Regions from separate parts of the Inquilinus sp. Marseille-Q2685 genome, predicted to be linked through region 3. Evidence: riboswitches for the same ligand, from Rfam matches in the RefSeq annotation. Region 3 holds a riboswitch; each other region holds the start of a gene.

Region 1 (4,277 bases), on a different contig from region 3:
GGGCGGAGGCGCCCTTACTCCTCGTTCATAAGGGTATGTCTTTTTTAGTCCCCTCTCCCCTTGCGGGAGGGGGACTCAAAGAAGTCGCGTCGAAGAGCTACTCCGCCCGCAGCAGTTTCTGCAGCGGGGCGGCCTGGCGCAGGATCGGCGACTTGATGACGATGTAGCTGAAGTACTTCTCGATGCCGAGCCGCCGGTCCAGCAGCGCCTCCATCACCTGCTGGTAATGGGCGATGCTGCGGGTCAGGAAGCGCAGCAGATAGTCGTAGCCCCCGCTGACCATGTGGCACTCCAGCAACTCCTCGACCGTGGCCAGGCCGGCCTCGAAGCGGATGAAGTCCTCGCGCCGGTGGTCACTCAGCGTCACCTCGGTGAACACGGTCACGGTCTCGGTCAGCTTCGCCAGGGCGATGCGGGCGCCGTAGCCGGTGATGTAGCCCGCCGCCTCCAGCCGCTTCACCCGCTGCAGGCAGGGGCTGGGCGACAGGCCGACCGCGTCGGCCAGCGCGGCGTTGGTGATCCGCCCGTCGGCCTGCAGCCGGGCCAGGATGGCGATATCGATCCGGTCCAGCTTCGGCGCGCCCGTCATCCTTCCCTCGTTCAACCCGTGCCGGCAGCACCCGGGGTCTCGCCCGAACGTCGATCCGGTGAGTCAGCTGGCGTGGTTTCCGAGAACCGGAGCGCAGCGGACATAGGTCCGTGAGCACCGGAAGCGCAGGAAACCGCGTCAGATGGCCGCCGGGCGGCGTTCGGGCTAGCCCCGCAGCGCCTCCTGGTGAGCTTTGGCAAGTTCCGCCATGCTGGTGAAGCGGAAATCGACCTTGGGCTCGGTCGCCGGCTTCATGGTGGCGCCGAAGCCGCCCTCGGCGTGGCGGCGGTGGATCCAGCAGGTGGCCAGGCCCGCCGCCGTCGCCGGCTCGTGGTCGTGGAACAGGCTCTCCGCCGTGTGCAGCACCTCGCCCTTGGCGATGCCCATGCCGCCCAGCTTCTCCAGCATGTAGTCGAAGTTGCGCGCCGACGGCTTGTAGCTGCCGATGTCCTCGGCGGTGAAGATGGCGTCGAACTCGACCTGCAGCCGGACGTTGCTCAGGGCGAAGCTGGCATTGTCGACATTCGAGAGGATCGCCAGCTTGTAGTACTTCTTCAGGTACTGCAGCGCGCCGGCGGTGTCGGCGAAGGCCGGCCAGTCCTTGATCGAGCGGCCATAGGCCAGCGCCTCCTCCCAGCTCGCCGCCACGCCCCACTCCTCGGCCAGGCGCTTGTAGACGATCGCCAGCAGCTCGCTGTAGCGCCGCGCCGGGGTCCAGCGCTGCTGCGCCGATTCGTGCCGGGCATGGGCCTCCAGGATCTGGTCGCGGGTCAGCGGCGCCTTGGCGCGGGCGGTCAGCGGCGCCAGCCCGTTGACCATGCCGGTCTCCCAGTCGATCAGCGTGCCGTAGCAGTCGAAGGTCAGGATCTTGAAGTCGGTCAGCTTCATGGCGGGTCTCCGGTTTCGGTCTCCCCGATTATCCGCGGCCGCGCCGGCAGGGGCTGCGCATTCGCGTTCCGCGGCCGGCAGAGGCTGGCGCGGCGCGGCCGTCCGGCAGCAGAAAATGCCGAGTCGCAGCCGGTCCGGGATGGGTGTCGCAGCCGCGTCATGGCGTGTCGGCTCTGGAGCGTGCGGGGCCGCGGAGTCGCGCCATGATCCCCGCCAAGAGGTGCCGGCCGATGCCGCCGATCAGAAGCGGCGGGCCGGAGAATTGGGAAGCCGGTGAGACTCCGGCGCTGCCCCCGCAACGGTGACGGCGGTGAAGGTGCGGCAGGGGCCACTGGAGCGATCCGGGAAGGCGCCGCACCGGGCCGGGAAGCCCGCCGGAGCCCGGAAACCAGCCTCGACGGAGTCTGTTCGGTGATCGCGGTGGGCGGTCGGCGGGCATGTTCGCGACGGGCCGGTCCGGTCCCCGAGCGCGCGTACCCGGATGCCACATCTGCGACCGTGCCCAGAGGAGAGGATCGGGTATGGAAGCGCGTTCGGCCATGTTGATGGATCTGCTCTCCCGCGCGCCGGGCTTCAGCCTGAAGCGGGATTTCTACACCAGCCCCGCCTATCACGCTCTGGACCTGGAGCACATCTTCTACAAGGAGTGGCTGTTCATCGGCCATGCCTGCGAGGTGACGCGGCCGGGCGATTTCCTGACCGTGCAGATCGGCGAGTATCCGGTGATCGTGGTGCGCGGCCGCGACCGCGCCATCCGCGCCTTCCACAATGTCTGCCGCCACCGCGGCTCGCGCCTGTGCACCGACGAGCGCGGCTCGCGTCCTCGCCTGGTCTGCCCCTATCACCAGTGGACCTACGACCTCGAGGGCAAGCTGATCTTCGCCCGCGACATGATGGACGCGATCGACCCGGCCGAATTCGGGCTGAAGCCGGTGGCCTGCCGCGAGGTCGGCGGCTGGATCTTCCTGTCGCTGGCCGACCAGCCGCGCGACTTCGAGCCGTTCCGGCGCATGGTCGAGCCCTACATGGCGCCGCACTTCCTCTCCGAAGCCAAGGTCGCCCACAGCTCGACCATCGTCGAGCGCGGCAACTGGAAGCTGGTGATGGAGAACAACCGCGAATGCTACCACTGCTCCGGCAACCATCCGGAGCTGTGCCGCGTCTTCTCCGACCAGCCGACCCTGACCAGCGGCCAGAAAGGGATGGAGGAGAACCCGGAGATCCTCGAGCACTGGCAGAGCTGCGAGGCGATCGGCCTGCCCAGCCGCTACCAGATCTCGGACGACATGCAGTACCGGGTGATGCGGGTGCCGTTCATCAACGACGCCCATTCGATGACCATGAGCGGCCAGCCGGCGGTGAGGCGCCTCCTGGCCGACTTCCCGACCACCAGGCTGGGCTCGATGCTGCTGTACCACTACCCGAACAGCTGGAACCACCTGCTGGCCGACCATGCGCTGAGCTTCCGCATCCTGCCGATCAGCCCGACCGAGACCGAGGTCACCACCAGATGGCTGGTGCACAAGGACGCGGTCGAGGGTGTCGACTACGACCTGCAGGCGCTGACCGAGGTGTGGACCGCGACCAATGACGAGGACCGCCGCATCGTCGAGGAGAACCAGCGCGGCATCCTGTCCCCGGCCTATGAGCCCGGGCCGTATTCGCGGATGCATGAGGGCGCGGTGATCCAGTTCGTCGACTGGTACGCCGACACCATCACCCGCCGGCTCGGCGGCGGCACCGCCGCCACCCCGATCCGCGACGTGGCGTAAGGGCGGCGGGACGTGCCCGGCCCTCTGACCGCCACGCCGAAGCTGTGGAACGCGAAGACCGCGCGGCTGCGCTGCATCGGCATCCGCGAGGAGGCGCCGGACGTCCGCACCTTCCGCTTCGAGGCGGAGGACGGCAGCTGGTTCTCCTACCGCCCCGGCCAGTTCGTGACGCTGGAGCTGCCGGTGGGGGCGGAGCCGGTGCTGCGCACCTACACCCTGGCCTCGACCCCGTCGCGGCCGCACCACGCCAAGATCACCGCCAAGGTGCAGCCGGGCAGCGTCGCCACCCGCTGGCTGTTCGACCGGCTCAAGGTCGGCGACGCGCTGACGGCGCATGGCCCATCCGGCCGCTTCTCGCTGCTCGACCACCCGGCCGAGCGCTACCTGTTCCTGTCGGCCGGCAGCGGCGCCACGCCGATGATGTCGATGGCGCGCTGGCTGTTCGATACCGCGCCGCAGACCGACGTGGTCTATGTCCATTTCGCCCGGCGGCCGCAGGACCTGCTGTTCCGGTCGGAGCTCGGCTACATGGCCGAGGCGGCGTCCGGCCTGCGCCTGCGCTTCGTCGTCACCGGCGCGCCGGCGGGCGAGGGCTGGGCCAGCGGCCGGCTGGAGCGGGCGCTGCTGTCCGCCCTGTGCCCGGATTTGGCCGGGCGGACGGTGTTCTGCTGCGGCCCGGACCGGTTCATGGACGCGGCCAGGCGCGTGGCGGGCGAACTCGGCGTGCCAGCGGCGCGCTGGCATGAGGAGAGCTTCGGCGCCACCCCGGCGCCAGTGCCCGTCGCGGCCCCGGTCGCGCCGCCGCCCGCGCCGGCGGGGGAGGGGATGCAGGTAGCCTTCACCCGTTCCGGCCGCAGGGCGGCGGTGCTGCCGGGCCAGACCGTGCTGGAGGCGGCGGAGGGCTGCGGCCTGCGCATCCCGACCGCCTGCCGCCAGGGCCTCTGCGGCACCTGCCTGGTGCGCAAGCTGAAGGGCGAGGTGCGGATGGAGCACAATGGCGGCATCGCCGACGACGAGATCGCCGAAGG
Region 2 (4,277 bases), on a different contig from region 3:
CCAGGAGCAGCGGGATCACGGCAGGGCGGCGCATCGCGATCAGAAGCTGACCTTCATGCCGAGATAGCCGGCCCGCCGCAGCGAGCCGTAGGACCAGACCTCCTCATAATCCTCGTCCAGCAGGTTGTCGATCCGGCCATAGACCTGCACCCTGTCGGTCACCTGGTAGGACGCCGCCAGGTTCACCAGCGTATATCCGTCCAGCGTCACCGGCGACGAATTGTAAGCCTCGTCGAAGGCCAGGTCCTTCTGCGGACCGTTATAGTCCACGCCGAGATTGACGGTCGCCGCGCCGTCCAGGAAGCGGTAGCTGACGTCGAGGCTGGCGATGTTGCGCGGCCGGCGCACCAGCTCCGCCCCCGTCGCATCCTCCGCGTCGGTATAGGTGTAGGCGGCGCGGATGGTCAGGTCGTCGACCGGCGTCACCGACAGGCCCAGCTCCACCCCGCGCGCCGTCGCCGTGCCCGGCAGGTTGGCCGAACCCTGCCCGCTGCCGACGATCAGGTCGCCGATCCGCTGCTCGAAATACGTGGCGTCCAGCACCACACGGTCGCCCCAGATCTCCTGGTCGAAGCCGGCATCCCAGCCCTCCGCATGCTCCGGCTTCAGGTCGGGGTTGCCGCGATAGGTGTTGGTGAAGCCGTACAGCTCGAACAAGGTCGGGTTCTTCACCCCGGTGCCGTAGGAGGCGCGCAGCTTGGTGCCCGTGGCGTCGACCTTGTAGGCCGCGGTCAGGCGCCAGGTGGTGGTGTCGCGGAACAGGTCGTTCAGGTCGCGGCGCACGCTGCCGGTCAGGAACAGGCTGTCGAACAGCCCCAGCTGATATTGCCCGACCAGGCCGGTCGTGCCGATGCGGCGGCTGAAATCGGCGAAGCCGCTATCGCTGTCCGCCTGCTGCTCCTCATGGTCGACGGCGAAGGTCAGGCGGTGCTCGGCCGGCAGCAGCGCCTCGCTGTCCAGCGTCAGATTGGTCTGGTAGTCGACCCGCGTGGTCTTGCCGCGATAGCTGGCGGTGATGGCGTCGTCGCTGTCGTGATAGTCGCGGCTGTCGTCGAGATAGGACAGGCCGACGATGTGCTCCCACCGCCCGTCCAGCAGCTTCAGCCTGCCCTGGATGCGGCCCAGGAAGGTCGAGCCGTCGACATCGTCCTTGCTGTCGATCGCGCCGACGCCGCCCAGGAAGCCATCGAGGTCGGTGTTGAAGCGCGTGGTGCGGCCGACCACGTCGATGTCGACCAACTCGCCCGGATGCAGCCCGATCTTCGCATAGACCGTGCCGTTGCGGGTGCCGTCGGCCTCGCTGCCCCGGCGCGCGGCCGAGGCGCCGTCCGTGCGCAGCCCGGCGGTGCCGATCAGGTAGTCGATGTCGTCGTTGCCGCCGCTGACCGAGGCGTGGCCGCGCAGCGTGCCATAGCCGCCGCCTTCGACCGAGGCGGTCCCGGCGGCCGGCCCCTCGCCGCGCCGGGTGACGATGTTGACCACGCCGCCGATCGCGTCCGATCCGTACAGCGCGCTCTGCGGCCCGCGCAGCACCTCGATCCGCTCGATGTCGTCGGCCATCAGATGGGCGAAGTCGAACTCCGACTCCGATGACGGGTCGTTGACCTCGACCCCGTCGATCAGCACCAGCGTCTGGTTGCTCTCGGAGCCGCGGATGCGGATCTGCGTCGTCTGACCGGCCGGCCCGGTGCGGCTGACGGCGACGCCTGGCACCTGGCGCAGCGCGTCGGAGAGCTGGCGGATCTGCCGGTCCTCCAGCTCCTGCCGCGTGATCATGGTGACGGCGCTGCCGACCTCCGCCGACGGCGTCGGCATGCGGTTGGCGGTCACCACGATCGGCTCGAGCGTCAGGGCCGAAGGGGTGTCCTGGGCCTCTGCGGGCACGACAGCGCCTGTCGCGAGCAGGACCAGGATGCAGCGGGACGGAACGGGCATGGAGACCTCGGGGGACACGCCTGTGGCACGTCACCGCGAACGCTGTCTCCCCGGCCTCGCCGGTTCGGCAACCACCAGGGCACCCCGCCCGGCGTGCTCGCGCGTGACCACGACCGACGGCAGGTCTCCTGGCTTGCGGGTCACGGCCTCTCCGCCGCCTTCCCGGGCCCCGAGGGGCCCAGTGGCCTGATGGCGGAGCGCTCGCCGCTCACAGTTGCGGGGGCAGCCGCAGCATTGGGCCGAGGCCCGCACTGCGTTCCCATTTGATCCCGAAGGAACCGTCGCGGCGAAGCTAGTGGGCCGCCGGCCGCGCCGTCAACAGCGCATCGAGGCCGAGCGCGGCGGCATTGGCGCCGGAATCCCGATAGGGCGGCAGCCGGTCCTCCTCGCGCAGCTCGCTGTCGCAGATCGCCACCATCCGCGGCACCCAGCGGACGACGTGGTCGACCAGGGCGCGCACCGCCGGCACCAAGCCGCGGCGCGAGGCGAACACCGCCTGCACCTCGCCCTCCGGCATACGCCAGTCCAGCAGCACATGCTCCAGCAGCCCGGCCTGCACCGCCGGCCGGCAGATATAGTCCGGCAGCAGCGCGGCGCCGAGCCCGTCGATCGCGGCCTGGCGCAGGGTGAACATGTCGTCGCTGGCCAGCCGCGGCACATGCGGCACCGACTGGGTGGCCCCGGCGGCGTCGGCCAGGGTCCAGACATGGCGGCCGTCGGCGCGATGCAGGTCGAGCGTGCCGAGGCGGATCAGGTCGACCGGCTCCACCGGCCGGCCGACGCGGTCCAGCAGGTCCGGCGCGGCCACCACCACGGCCCGGCTGTGGGCCAGCACCCGCACCACCACGTCCGAGGGCTCGGTCGGCGGCCGGCGCACGCGGAAGGCGAGGTCGACCCGCTCCTCGATCACGTCGACGCGGCGGCCGGTCAGCTCCATCGAGATCCGCACCGCCGGATGGTCGGCCAGGAAGCTGTTGATCAGCGGCGCGATCATGGTCTGCGCCAGGATGTGCGGGCAGGTGACGCGCACCAGGCCGCTCGGCTCCGACCGCGCCTGGGCCACCGCCTGCTCCGCCGCCTCGGCCTCGGCCAGCAGCGCCTCGCAATGGCGCAGGAAGGTCTCGCCGACATCGGTCAGCGACAGCCGGCGGGTGGAGCGCTGCAGCAGCCGCACGCCCAGCTCCTCCTCCAGCGCCGCGATCCGGCGGCTCAGCCGCGACTTGGGCAGGCCCAGCGCCCGGCCGGCGGCGGTGAAGCCGCCCAGCTGCGCCACCTTGGCGAAAAGGCGGAGGTCGTTGAGGTCGAGCATGGCTTTCATCCGAACTGGATTGTCCCATTCATAGAACGATCCATCGCGAAATTCCAGACTACAGACGGATTACCCTCGTCCGTAAATGCAATTCCGATGTTATTTGCAACATGGAGGGGTCCATGAAGATCCTGCAGATCGATTCCAGCGTGCTCGGCGACGCCTCGGTGTCGCGCCAGCTGACCAAGGCAACCGTCGACGCCTGGAAGGCCCGCTACCCGCAGGCCGAGCTGGTGTACCGCGATCTCGCCGCCGCCCCGCCGGAGCACCTGTCGGCCGAACGCGCCGCGGTGGTCAAGTTCGGCAAGGATGCCGACCTGACGCCGGCGCAGGCCGAGGAGCGCACCTTGATCGATGCGATCGTCGGGGAGTTCCTGTCGGCCGACGTCGTGGTGATCGGCGCGCCGATGTATAACTTCACCGTGCCGACCCAGCTGAAGGCCTGGATCGACCGCCTGGCCCAGGCCGGCCGCACCTTCCGCTACACCGAGACCGGCCCGGTCGGCCTGGCTGGCGGCCGCAAGGTGATCGTGGTCTCGTCGCGCGGCGGCATCTACACCGCGGGCCTCGAGGCGCTGGATCACCAGGAGGCCTATCTACGCGCCATTCTGGGCTTCATCGGCGTCACCGACATCGACTTCGTCCGCGCCGAGGGCCTGGGCTACGGCCCGGAGCATCGCGACCGCGCGGTGGCCGAGGCACACCAGCAGGCCAAGGCCTCGCCGGATCTGGCCGCGGCCGCCTGAGAAGCCTGCTTCGCAGGTTGGGTTCGCGCCAGCGAACCCAACCTGCGTCTGCACTGCCTATCTCATGACCGGCATGGTGAACTCCGCCCCGCCCTTGATGCCGGTCGGCCAGCGCTCGGTCACCGTCTTCAGCTTGGTATAGAAGCGCACCCCGTCCGGCCCGTACATGCCGAGATCGCCGAAGGCCGAGCGCTTCCAGCCGCCGAAGGTGTGGAACGCCATCGGCACCGGGATCGGCACGTTGACGCCGACCATGCCGACATTGCAGTTGCTGACGAAGGTCCGCG
Region 3 (4,277 bases):
CTCCAGCTCCATCCGGGCGCGCAGCAGCCGGTAGCCGAACTGGCGCAGCACGTCCGCCAGGGCGGCGCGCAGCTGGACGTCCCCCAGCGTCAGGGTCTCCACCGGCATCGCCGGCTCGGCGGCCGGGCCGACGGCCAGGCGCTTCGGCCTGTCGTCGCGCCAGCCGGCGATGCCGCTCCGGCGCAGCGCCGCCAGGAAGCGGTAGACCGTGGCCAGGCTGATCCGCGGGTCCAGCCGGCGCGCCCGGCCCAGGATCTCCTGGGCGTCAAGCGCGCGGTCGGCCTCGGCCAGCACCGCCAGCAGGATGCGGCGCGGCCGGGTCGGCCGCAGCCCGGCGTCGCGCAGCCGGGACAGGGCCAGGGCAGGGAGGGCGGGGCTCATGCCGCCGCCCTCAGCCGCGCCGGATCTCGGCCGCCGCCCGGGCCAGGATCTCGACGATCCGGGTCTCGGCGTCCGCATCCTCGGCCAGCTTCTGCTCGGTCGCCTCGCGCAGGTTGTCTAGCGCCGCGACCACCAGCGACGGCAGCCGGCTCGACCGCTCGCGCTCGCGGTCCCGCTCGCCGCCCATCATCTTGTTGACCCAGGCGATCTTCTCGCCGGCCGCGGCCAGGCGGCCCAGCACGGCGTCGACGATGCCGCGGTTGGCGTCGAGATAGGCGCGGCCCTCGTCGGTGATCCGGTACAGCTTCTTGCTGCCCTCGGCCTCGACCGTGACGTAGCCGGCCTCTTCGAGGTAGGTCAGGGTGGGATAGACGGTGCCGGGGCTCGGGCTGTACCAGCCGCCGGTCTTCTCCTCGATCAGCTTGATGATCTCGTAGCCGTGGCGCGGCTGCTCCTCGATCAGCGCCAGCGCCAGCAGGCGCAGGTCGCCCTGGGCCAGCATCCGGCCGGCGCGCATCAGGTCGCCGCCGCCGCCGAAGCCCCCGAAGCCGCGGCCGCCGAACCCGCCGCCGAAGCCGTGGCCCCACCGGCCGCCGCGGCCTCGGCCGCCGGCCCACATCTCGTCATCACCACAGTGCCCACGATGGTGTCGTCCGAACATCGAACTCGCTCCATTGGTTTCGATATATCGTAAGATATGCCGATCGCCGATCGGTTTCAAGATATATCTTAAGATGTGACGAAGCGATGCGCGACCAGTGCCTTGCCGCACCGCGGTGATCGCCGCGGGTGGGCGCGATGTTTCAGCGACACCTGCCGCTGCATGAGTGAACGCGACGGCCTATTGCGTTAACATGCAATTATGTTCATGATATGTTCCATGAACATGGCGCAGCCCGATACCGCAGCCGACGAGGCCCGCGATCCCGACCGGGAGCGGAACGAGCGGCATGGCCGGATGCTGGCGCGGCTGGGCGAGCTCGCCCTCGGGCTGGCCGAGGCGGTGCAGGGCCAGGCCGTGGTGGCCGCGCGCCGGCCGCCGGAGGACGACGCCGCCGACCGCACCCGCGGGCTCGGCCTGGTGTTCGCCCGCCTGTCCTACGAGGTGCGCCAGACCGTGGCGCTGGAGGCCCGGCTGGCGGCGGACAGTCAGAAGACGGCCGCCGAGCGGGACACCGCCGCGGCGCAGGACCGCTGGCGCCGGCGGCGAAACCTGGTCCGGCGCATCCTGAAGGAGGCGATCGAGGCCGAAGAGGCTGCCGAAGCCGAGGCCTGCGAGCTGGACGTCGCCGAGCAGGACCGGCGCGACGACCTGCTGCACGAGCTGGACCGCCGGCTGCAGGACGAGGCCGCCGAGGACATCGGCGACCTGCCGGTCGGCGAGGTCGTCGCCCGGTTCTGCCGGGAGCTCGACATCGCGCCGGACTGGAGCCGGTGGCAGGCCGAGACCTGGGCGGTCGAGGAGAGCGGGCATCCCCAATCACCCTATGCCCAGCCGCCCTTCGCCCGGCCGCCCGACGCCAGGCCCGAAGAAGCGGACGCCCCGGCGGAACCCGGGCACCCCCGACCTTCGGCCGCCGGACCGCCGCCCGAAAAGCCGGACAGCAGCTGAGCGCTGCCGGGATGCCAGGGCAATCGGGCGAAGGGATTGGGCTATGCCACTGCTGTCATTGCCGGGCTTGACCCACGGGTGTCCGGTTAAGGTTGGTTGACAATCGGAGAGAGAATTTCAGAGCTCAATCCTCTATTTATAGCTGTCATGCCCGGGCTTGACCCGGGCATCCAGGACTGTCGATGCCGTTCCGGGTGGCCCCTGGATCGCCGGGTCAAGCCCGGCGATGACAATAAAAATTGAGTCCACTCCTCTTCCGCATCCCGAAAAGGCTCAGCCGGACAGCCGCGGATCAAGCACGGGCATGACAAGAGGGAGGAATCACTCCTTCATCCGATTGCCCCCACCCGGAACGTCTGCCTCGATTGACCGGCTCTCGGCCGCGCTGATACACATCGCGGCGACGGTTCCCGCATGGGATCAAAAGGGAACACGGTGGCGCCCCCCGATCAGGTGCAAGGGGGCGGAATCCGTGGCTGCCCCCGCAACTGTCAGCGGATCGCCGAGCGTCCCCGTGGCCCCTCGAGGGCCAGGCCACTGCCCGATGCCGGGTGGGAAGGCCGGCGCGAAGCCATGATCCGCGAGCCAGGAGACCTGCCGTCGCCGCGCAATCCGTTTTCCGGGCGGGGTGGCCCGGGCAGGAGGCTTCATGACGGTTTTCCGGTCCTTCCCTTCGCGTGCCCTGGCCCTGGCCGGGCTGGCGCTCCTCGTCCTGTCGCCGGCGGTGCGGGCCGAGCCGACGCAGTACCCGCTGACCATCCGCAACTGCGGCGTCGACGTCACCTTCGCCAAGGCGCCGCGGCGCGCCGTGTCGATCGGGCAGAGCAGCACCGAGATCCTGCTGTCGCTCGGCCTGGCCGACCGCGTCGTCGGCACCGCCGTCTGGTTCGGCCCGGTGCTGAAGGCGTATGAGGCGGCGAACGCGACGATCCCGCGCCTGGCCGATAACGACCCCAGCTTCGAATCCGTGGTCGGGAGGGAGCCGGAGCTGGTGACGGCCCAGTTCGAATGGCATGTCGGGCCGCAGGGCTCGGTCGGCACGCGCGAGCAGTTCGCCGGCCTCGGCATTCCCACCTACATCTCGCCGGCCGATTGCGTCGCGAAGGACAATTCCGGCGGCGGCGACGGCGTGCGCAGGCAGCTCTTCACCATGGACCTCGTCTATCAGGAGATTCGCGACCTGGCGCGGATCTTCGACGTCGCCGATCGGGGCGAGGCGCTGGTCGCCGACCTGCAGCGGCGTGAGGCCGCGGCCATCGCCTCGGTGGCGGGCCGGCAGGCGAGGGGCGTGCCGGTGGTGTTCTGGTTCTCCAGCAAGGAGGTCGCGGGTGAGGCCTTCGTCGCCGGCCGGAACGGCGTGCCGGCCTACATCCTGCAGCAGCTCGGCGCCCGCAACGTCATCACCACGGAGGAGGAGTGGCCGCTGGTGAGCTGGGAGCGCATCGCCGCGGCCGACCCCGCGATCATCGTCCTGGGGCAGATGAGCCGCCGCCGCTACCCGGCCGACGACACCGCGGTGAAGCTCGATTTCCTCACCACCGACCCGGTGACGAGCCGGCTGGAGGCGGTGAGGGACAAGCATTTCGTGGTGATGGACGTGCAGGCGATGCAGCCCTCGATCCGCGCCGTCGACGGCATCGAGGCGCTGGCGAGCGGCATCAAGAGCTTCGGGCTCGGGGGGTGAGAGGCGGGGCCCTCCTCGATGGCGGCTGGGGCGTCCGCGCCCTGCTGGCCGCGCTGTCCCTGGCGGTGCTGGTCGCCGCCATCGCGCTCGCCGTGTCGATCGGCGAGATGCAGGTCCCCCTGGCCACCACGGTCCGGGCGCTGGCCAACCGGCTGCTCGGCGCCGGCTTCGCCGTCAGCCCGATCCAGGAAGGGGTGATCTGGGACTACCGGCTCAGCCGCGCCCTGGTGGCGGCCTGCTGCGGCGCCGCGCTGGCCCTGTCCGGCGCGATCCTGCAGGCGCTGCTGCGCAACCCGCTGGCCGAGCCTTATGTCCTCGGCATCTCCGCCGGGGCGTCGACCGGCGCCGTCGCGGTGCTGATCGCGGGCGTCGGCGGCGGCGCCGTCTCGCTGTCCGGCGGCGCCTTCATCGGCGCCGTCCTCGCCTTCGCCCTGGTGTCGCTGCTGGCGGCCGGGGTGGGCGGCGGCATCGACCGCGTCATCCTGGCCGGTGTCGCCGGGTCGCAGCTGTTCAACGCCGTGACCTCCACCATCGTCACCACCTCGGCCGATGCCGAGCAGGCGCGCGGCGTGATGTTCTGGCTGCTCGGCAGCCTCGGCG
Region 4 (4,277 bases), on a different contig from region 3:
CGCCGGCGAACACCATCTGCAGCACCGGGCAGTCCGCCGCGTCGAAGGGCGTCGGCTGGGCCGGGCCGCCGGGGCTGGAGACGGCAAAGCTGGTGGCGTTCAGGATCACCGCCGGCTTGTGGCGGGCGAAGGCGTCGGCCACGAGCTCGGCCGAGACCGCGTCCTTGAGGCTGGAGACGAAGACCGGCAGCGGGTTCAGGCCGCGGGCCTTGAGGGCCGCGACAAGCGCATCGACCGGCGCCAGGTTCCCGGCCTGCACCAGGGCGCGGTAGAAGACGAGGCCGACGATGGGGGCTGTGGTGGCGTGCGGAGCGCCCTCCTCAGATCCTCCCCTCCTTGCGGGAGGGGCAGGGGAGGGGTTTGTCGAGGCGGGGATCGGACTTGGCCTGCTGATCCGGATCTTGCGGCGCCAGCCCTCCTCCCTTCCTCCCGCAGGGGGAGGGGGAGACATTTGGCAGGGTTGCCTCTGTTTGGTTCCACCGCCGCTCGATCTCACCGAACGACGGATGCCGCAGGTCCGGCCAGTACAGGCCGGCGCGCAGCAGCGGCCGGGGCTCGGCCCAGGGCAGGTCGTGGCCGATCAGACTCGCGGCATAGGCCAGGAAGCCGCGAGCGTTCTCGATGCCGCCCTCGGCCAGGTAGCGCCACAGCCGCCCCCTCGCCTCTTCCGGCAGGGTCGAGAGGCCGTCGAGATCGGCATCCGGCTTGTCGTCACCCGGCAGCACCGCCAGGGCGATGCCCTCGCGCCGGCAGGCGGCGTGCACCTGCTCGATGCCGTAGCGCCAATAGCCGGCGCCGCCCAGAAGGCGCACCACCACCAGCTTCGCCCGGCTCACCACGTCGTCGACATAGGTGTCGACCGACAGGTTGTGGCCGAGCTGCAGCAGGTTGGCCAGGCGCAGCCGGAGGAAATTCTCGCCGAAGCCGGCGCACGCCGCCGACAGGCAGGCGAGCTCGGTGTCCGCCGCGGTCAGGACGACGATGTCGCCCGGGCTCTGGCCCAGATCGACCGCCTCCGACCCATCGGCGATGCTGCCCGGCTTGGCGGCGAGGAGATGCATCAGGGATTGCTCCCCGATGGAGAGGCCTGCTCCCCCTCACCCTCCCGTCGCCAACGCGACGGGTCCCTCCCTCTCCCCGAGGAGAGGGAAACAGACGGCGCGCGCTGATGCACCTCTCCTTGGGGAGAGGTCGAAATCGCGTAGCGATTTCGGGTGAGGGGGAGCACCGGCCTCGCCATTCCGCTCAGGCCGTCAGGGCTTCGGTGATGGCGGTGCGGTCGAGGCCACGCTCGCCGATCACCACCAGGGTGGTGCCGCGCGGCTCCTCGGTGCGCCAGGCGCGGTCGTAATAGTGCTGGATGCGGCCGCCGACCGCCTGCACCACCAGGCGCATCGGCTTGCCCGCGACCTCGGCGAATCCCTTCAGCCGCAGGATGTCGTGCGCCTCGATCACCGGCTTCAGCTTGCGGGCCAGGGCGTCCGGGTCGGCCACCGGGCCGAGATCGACATGGAAGCTCTCGAAATCGTCGTGATCGTGCTCCTCCTCCGCATCGTGATGCGAGGGGCGCGCTGCGAGGTCGTTCTCGGCCGCCGCGCCGAGGCCCAGCAGCACCGCGGCGTCGATGGCGCCATGTCGCGCCTTCACCACCTTCACCCCCGGCCGCAGCTGGGCGGCGAGGTCGGTCGAGACGGCCGACAGGGAGTCGTCGTCCAGCAGGTCGGTCTTGTTCAGGATCACCATGTCGGCGCAGGCCAGCTGGTCCTCGAACAGCTCCTCCAACGGACTGTCATGATCCAGCGCCTCGTCGGCGGCGCGCTGGGCGGCCAGGGCTTCCTCGTCCGGCACGAAGCGGCCTTCGGAGACGGCGGCGCCATCGATCACGGTGATGACGCCGTCGACCGTCACCCGGGTGCGGATCTCCGGCCAGCCGAAGGCCTTCACCAGCGGCTTGGGCAGGGCCAGGCCGCTGGTCTCGATCACGATGTGCTCCGGCGGCTCGTCGCGGGCCAGCAGCTTCTCGATGGTCGGGATGAAGTCGTCGGCCACGGTGCAGCAGATGCAGCCATTGGCCAGCTCCACCACATCCTCCTCGCGGCAGGTGGCGTCGCCGCAGCTGCGCAGGAGGTCGCCATCCACGCCGACATCGCCGAACTCGTTGATGATCAGCGCCAGCCGCCGGCCATTCGCGGTCTGCAGCAGGTGGCGGATCAGCGTGGTCTTGCCGGCGCCGAGAAAGCCGGTGACGACGGTGGCGGGGATCTTGGCGGGCATTCGGGGTCCTCAGGCGGATTTCAGGATCAGGGGAAGGCCGGCGGCGACGAAGACGACCGAGGGCACGACGGCGGCCACGGCCTGGTGCAGGCGCCCGGCATGGTCGCGGAAGGCGCGGGCCAGGGCGATGTCGGGGACGATGCCGAGGCCGACCTCGTTCGACACCAGCACCACCGGGCCGGGCGGCGCCGCGAGCCAGCGCACCAGCCGGTCGGTCTCGGCGGCGATGTCGCGGTCGGCATGCATGAGATTGGACAGCCAGAGGGTCAGGCAGTCGACCAGCACGGCGCGGCCGGGGCCGGCCGCCTGCTCAAGGGTCTCGACCAGCTCCAGCGGCGCCTCGACCGTGCGCCAGCGCGAGCCGCGTTGCGCCTGGTGGCGGGAGATGCGCTCCACCATCTCGGCGTCCCAGGCCTCGGCGGTGGCGAGATAGATGCAGTCGCCGGACTGGCTCTCGACCAGCGCCTCGGCATGGCGGCTCTTGCCCGACCGGGCGCCGCCCAGCACCAGCGTCGCCGCCGGCAGCTCAGACATCAGTCGGTCGATGCTTCACGCCACGCCCCTCGCTCGGCCGGAAGGGGCTCGGACGCCGGAGTCGGTGCCTGGTGGCGCCGCGCATCCCGCGCCACCGGTACACCCCGCCCGGCGGTTCGCACGCATCGCCTCGCCGGCAGGTCTCCTGGCTCGCGGGTCGTCGCCCGCCTCCGCCTTCCCGGCCATCGGCCAGTGGCTGTCGGAGGTGGGCTCGCCGCCTACAGTTGCGGGGGCAGCCGCGGATCAGGCCAAGGATCGGCCATCCCGCGTTCCCTTTTCACCCCTCGGGCGTCTGCCTTCGGGGAACCGGCTGCGCGATGGCGGCACAGTAGGCGGCGCGGGACGGGCGGTCAATCGATGGCGCGGCTCAGGGGGCTCAGGCCGCGGCCAGGCGCTTGCTGAGGGCTTCCAGGATCAGGCGATGGGCGCGCTCGACGATCTCCTCCATCGACCGGGTCTTGGCGAACATCGCGGTGGCGCGCAGCCGGACCTCGTCCCGCGTCGGGAAGCCCGGAACATGCGCCTTGGCCAGCAGGTCCGCGGTCTTGTGCTGCGCGGTCGCCAGGGCGTCCCGGATGTCGGCCAGGGTCGGCGCATGGGCGTGGGTCCGCGCCTCGTGCAGCGCCGCCGCGATGCGCTCGACCGGGAAGGTCGCCGCCAGCTCGGCCGCCGCCCGCTCGATGATCTTGGTGCCGAGGCGCTGCTCGTTGCGCAGCACGGCCTCGGGCGGGGTCTTCAGGTTCCAGACAACGCCGCACCAGGACAGCGCCTTCAGGATGTAGAAGGTCGGGTCGACCTCCCACCACCTGAAGCCCTGGCGCACGCTGCTCTGATAGGCGTGGTGGTTGTTGTGCCAGCCCTCGCCCATGGTGATCAGCGCGAGCAGCCAGTTGTTGCGGGAATCGTCGCCGGTGACGTAGCGCTTGCGGCCATGCACATGGGCCAGCGAGTTGATGCTGAAGGTGCCGTGATAGACCAGCACCGTGCTCCAGACGAAGCCGACCACCAGCCCGGGCCAGCCGCCGAGCAGGAAGGCGATGGCGGCCAGGATGACGGCCGGGGTCAGCTCGTATCTGTGCAACCACATCAGCTCGGGGTAGCGCGCGAAATCGGCGATCTTCGTGAGATCCGTCGTGCGATGGCGGGTCGAGAAGATCCAGCCGAGATGGGCATAGAGGAAGCCCCGGTGCCGGGGCGAATGCACGTCCTGCTCGGTGTCGGAATGCTGGTGGTGGTGCCGGTGCTTGGCCGCCCACCACAGCACGCTCTTCTGCGCCGTGCTCTGCGACAGGAAAGCCAGGATGAACTGGAAGACCCGGCTGGTGGAATAGGCGCGATGGGCGAAATAGCGGTGATAACCGGCCCCGATCGCGAAGATGCGCAGGACATACAGGACCACGCAGATCACCAGGGCCTGCCAGGTGACGCCGGTCCAGATCGCCGCGAGGCTGGCGAGATGGAGCAGGACG

The links. Region 3 has a riboswitch for cobalamin ahead of LG391_RS14110 (ABC transporter substrate-binding protein). Riboswitches for the same ligand answer to the same signal wherever they lie in the genome.
Region 1: linked by a shared signal. The riboswitch ahead of LG391_RS30015 (aromatic ring-hydroxylating dioxygenase subunit alpha) and the one ahead of LG391_RS14110 (ABC transporter substrate-binding protein) in region 3 are both predicted to bind cobalamin.
Region 2: linked by a shared signal. The riboswitch ahead of LG391_RS04940 (TonB-dependent siderophore receptor) and the one ahead of LG391_RS14110 (ABC transporter substrate-binding protein) in region 3 are both predicted to bind cobalamin.
Region 4: linked by a shared signal. The riboswitch ahead of cobU (bifunctional adenosylcobinamide kinase/adenosylcobinamide-phosphate guanylyltransferase) and the one ahead of LG391_RS14110 (ABC transporter substrate-binding protein) in region 3 are both predicted to bind cobalamin.

What each region holds. Positions count from the first base shown of each region.
Region 1 is NZ_CAKAKL010000009.1:232,696-236,972, forward strand. Features, by position in the region: gene LG391_RS30005 (Lrp/AsnC family transcriptional regulator) at 98-589, opposite strand; gene LG391_RS30010 (haloacid dehalogenase type II) at 755-1,477, opposite strand; cobalamin riboswitch at 1,679-1,889, shown strand; gene LG391_RS30015 (aromatic ring-hydroxylating dioxygenase subunit alpha) at 1,999-3,249, shown strand; gene LG391_RS30020 (hybrid-cluster NAD(P)-dependent oxidoreductase) at 3,262-4,277, shown strand, end outside.
Region 2 is NZ_CAKAKL010000001.1:1,061,515-1,065,791, forward strand. Features, by position in the region: gene LG391_RS04935 (ABC transporter substrate-binding protein) at 1-34, opposite strand, end outside; gene LG391_RS04940 (TonB-dependent siderophore receptor) at 40-1,935, opposite strand; cobalamin riboswitch at 2,036-2,233, opposite strand; gene LG391_RS04945 (LysR family transcriptional regulator) at 2,228-3,244, opposite strand; gene LG391_RS04950 (FMN-dependent NADH-azoreductase) at 3,367-3,990, shown strand; gene LG391_RS04955 (CoA-acylating methylmalonate-semialdehyde dehydrogenase) at 4,048-4,277, opposite strand, start outside.
Region 3 is NZ_CAKAKL010000002.1:1,045,849-1,050,125, reverse strand. Features, by position in the region: gene LG391_RS14125 (Fur family transcriptional regulator) at 1-381, opposite strand, end outside; gene LG391_RS14120 (PadR family transcriptional regulator) at 392-1,042, opposite strand; gene LG391_RS14115 (hypothetical protein) at 1,262-1,993, shown strand; cobalamin riboswitch at 2,381-2,610, shown strand; gene LG391_RS14110 (ABC transporter substrate-binding protein) at 2,643-3,677, shown strand; gene LG391_RS14105 (iron ABC transporter permease) at 3,674-4,277, shown strand, end outside.
Region 4 is NZ_CAKAKL010000001.1:289,388-293,664, reverse strand. Features, by position in the region: gene cobN (cobaltochelatase subunit CobN) at 1-259, opposite strand, end outside; gene LG391_RS01390 (hypothetical protein) at 321-1,061, opposite strand; gene cobW (cobalamin biosynthesis protein CobW) at 1,246-2,274, opposite strand; gene cobU (bifunctional adenosylcobinamide kinase/adenosylcobinamide-phosphate guanylyltransferase) at 2,284-2,808, opposite strand; cobalamin riboswitch at 2,926-3,134, opposite strand; gene LG391_RS01375 (fatty acid desaturase) at 3,185-4,277, opposite strand, start outside.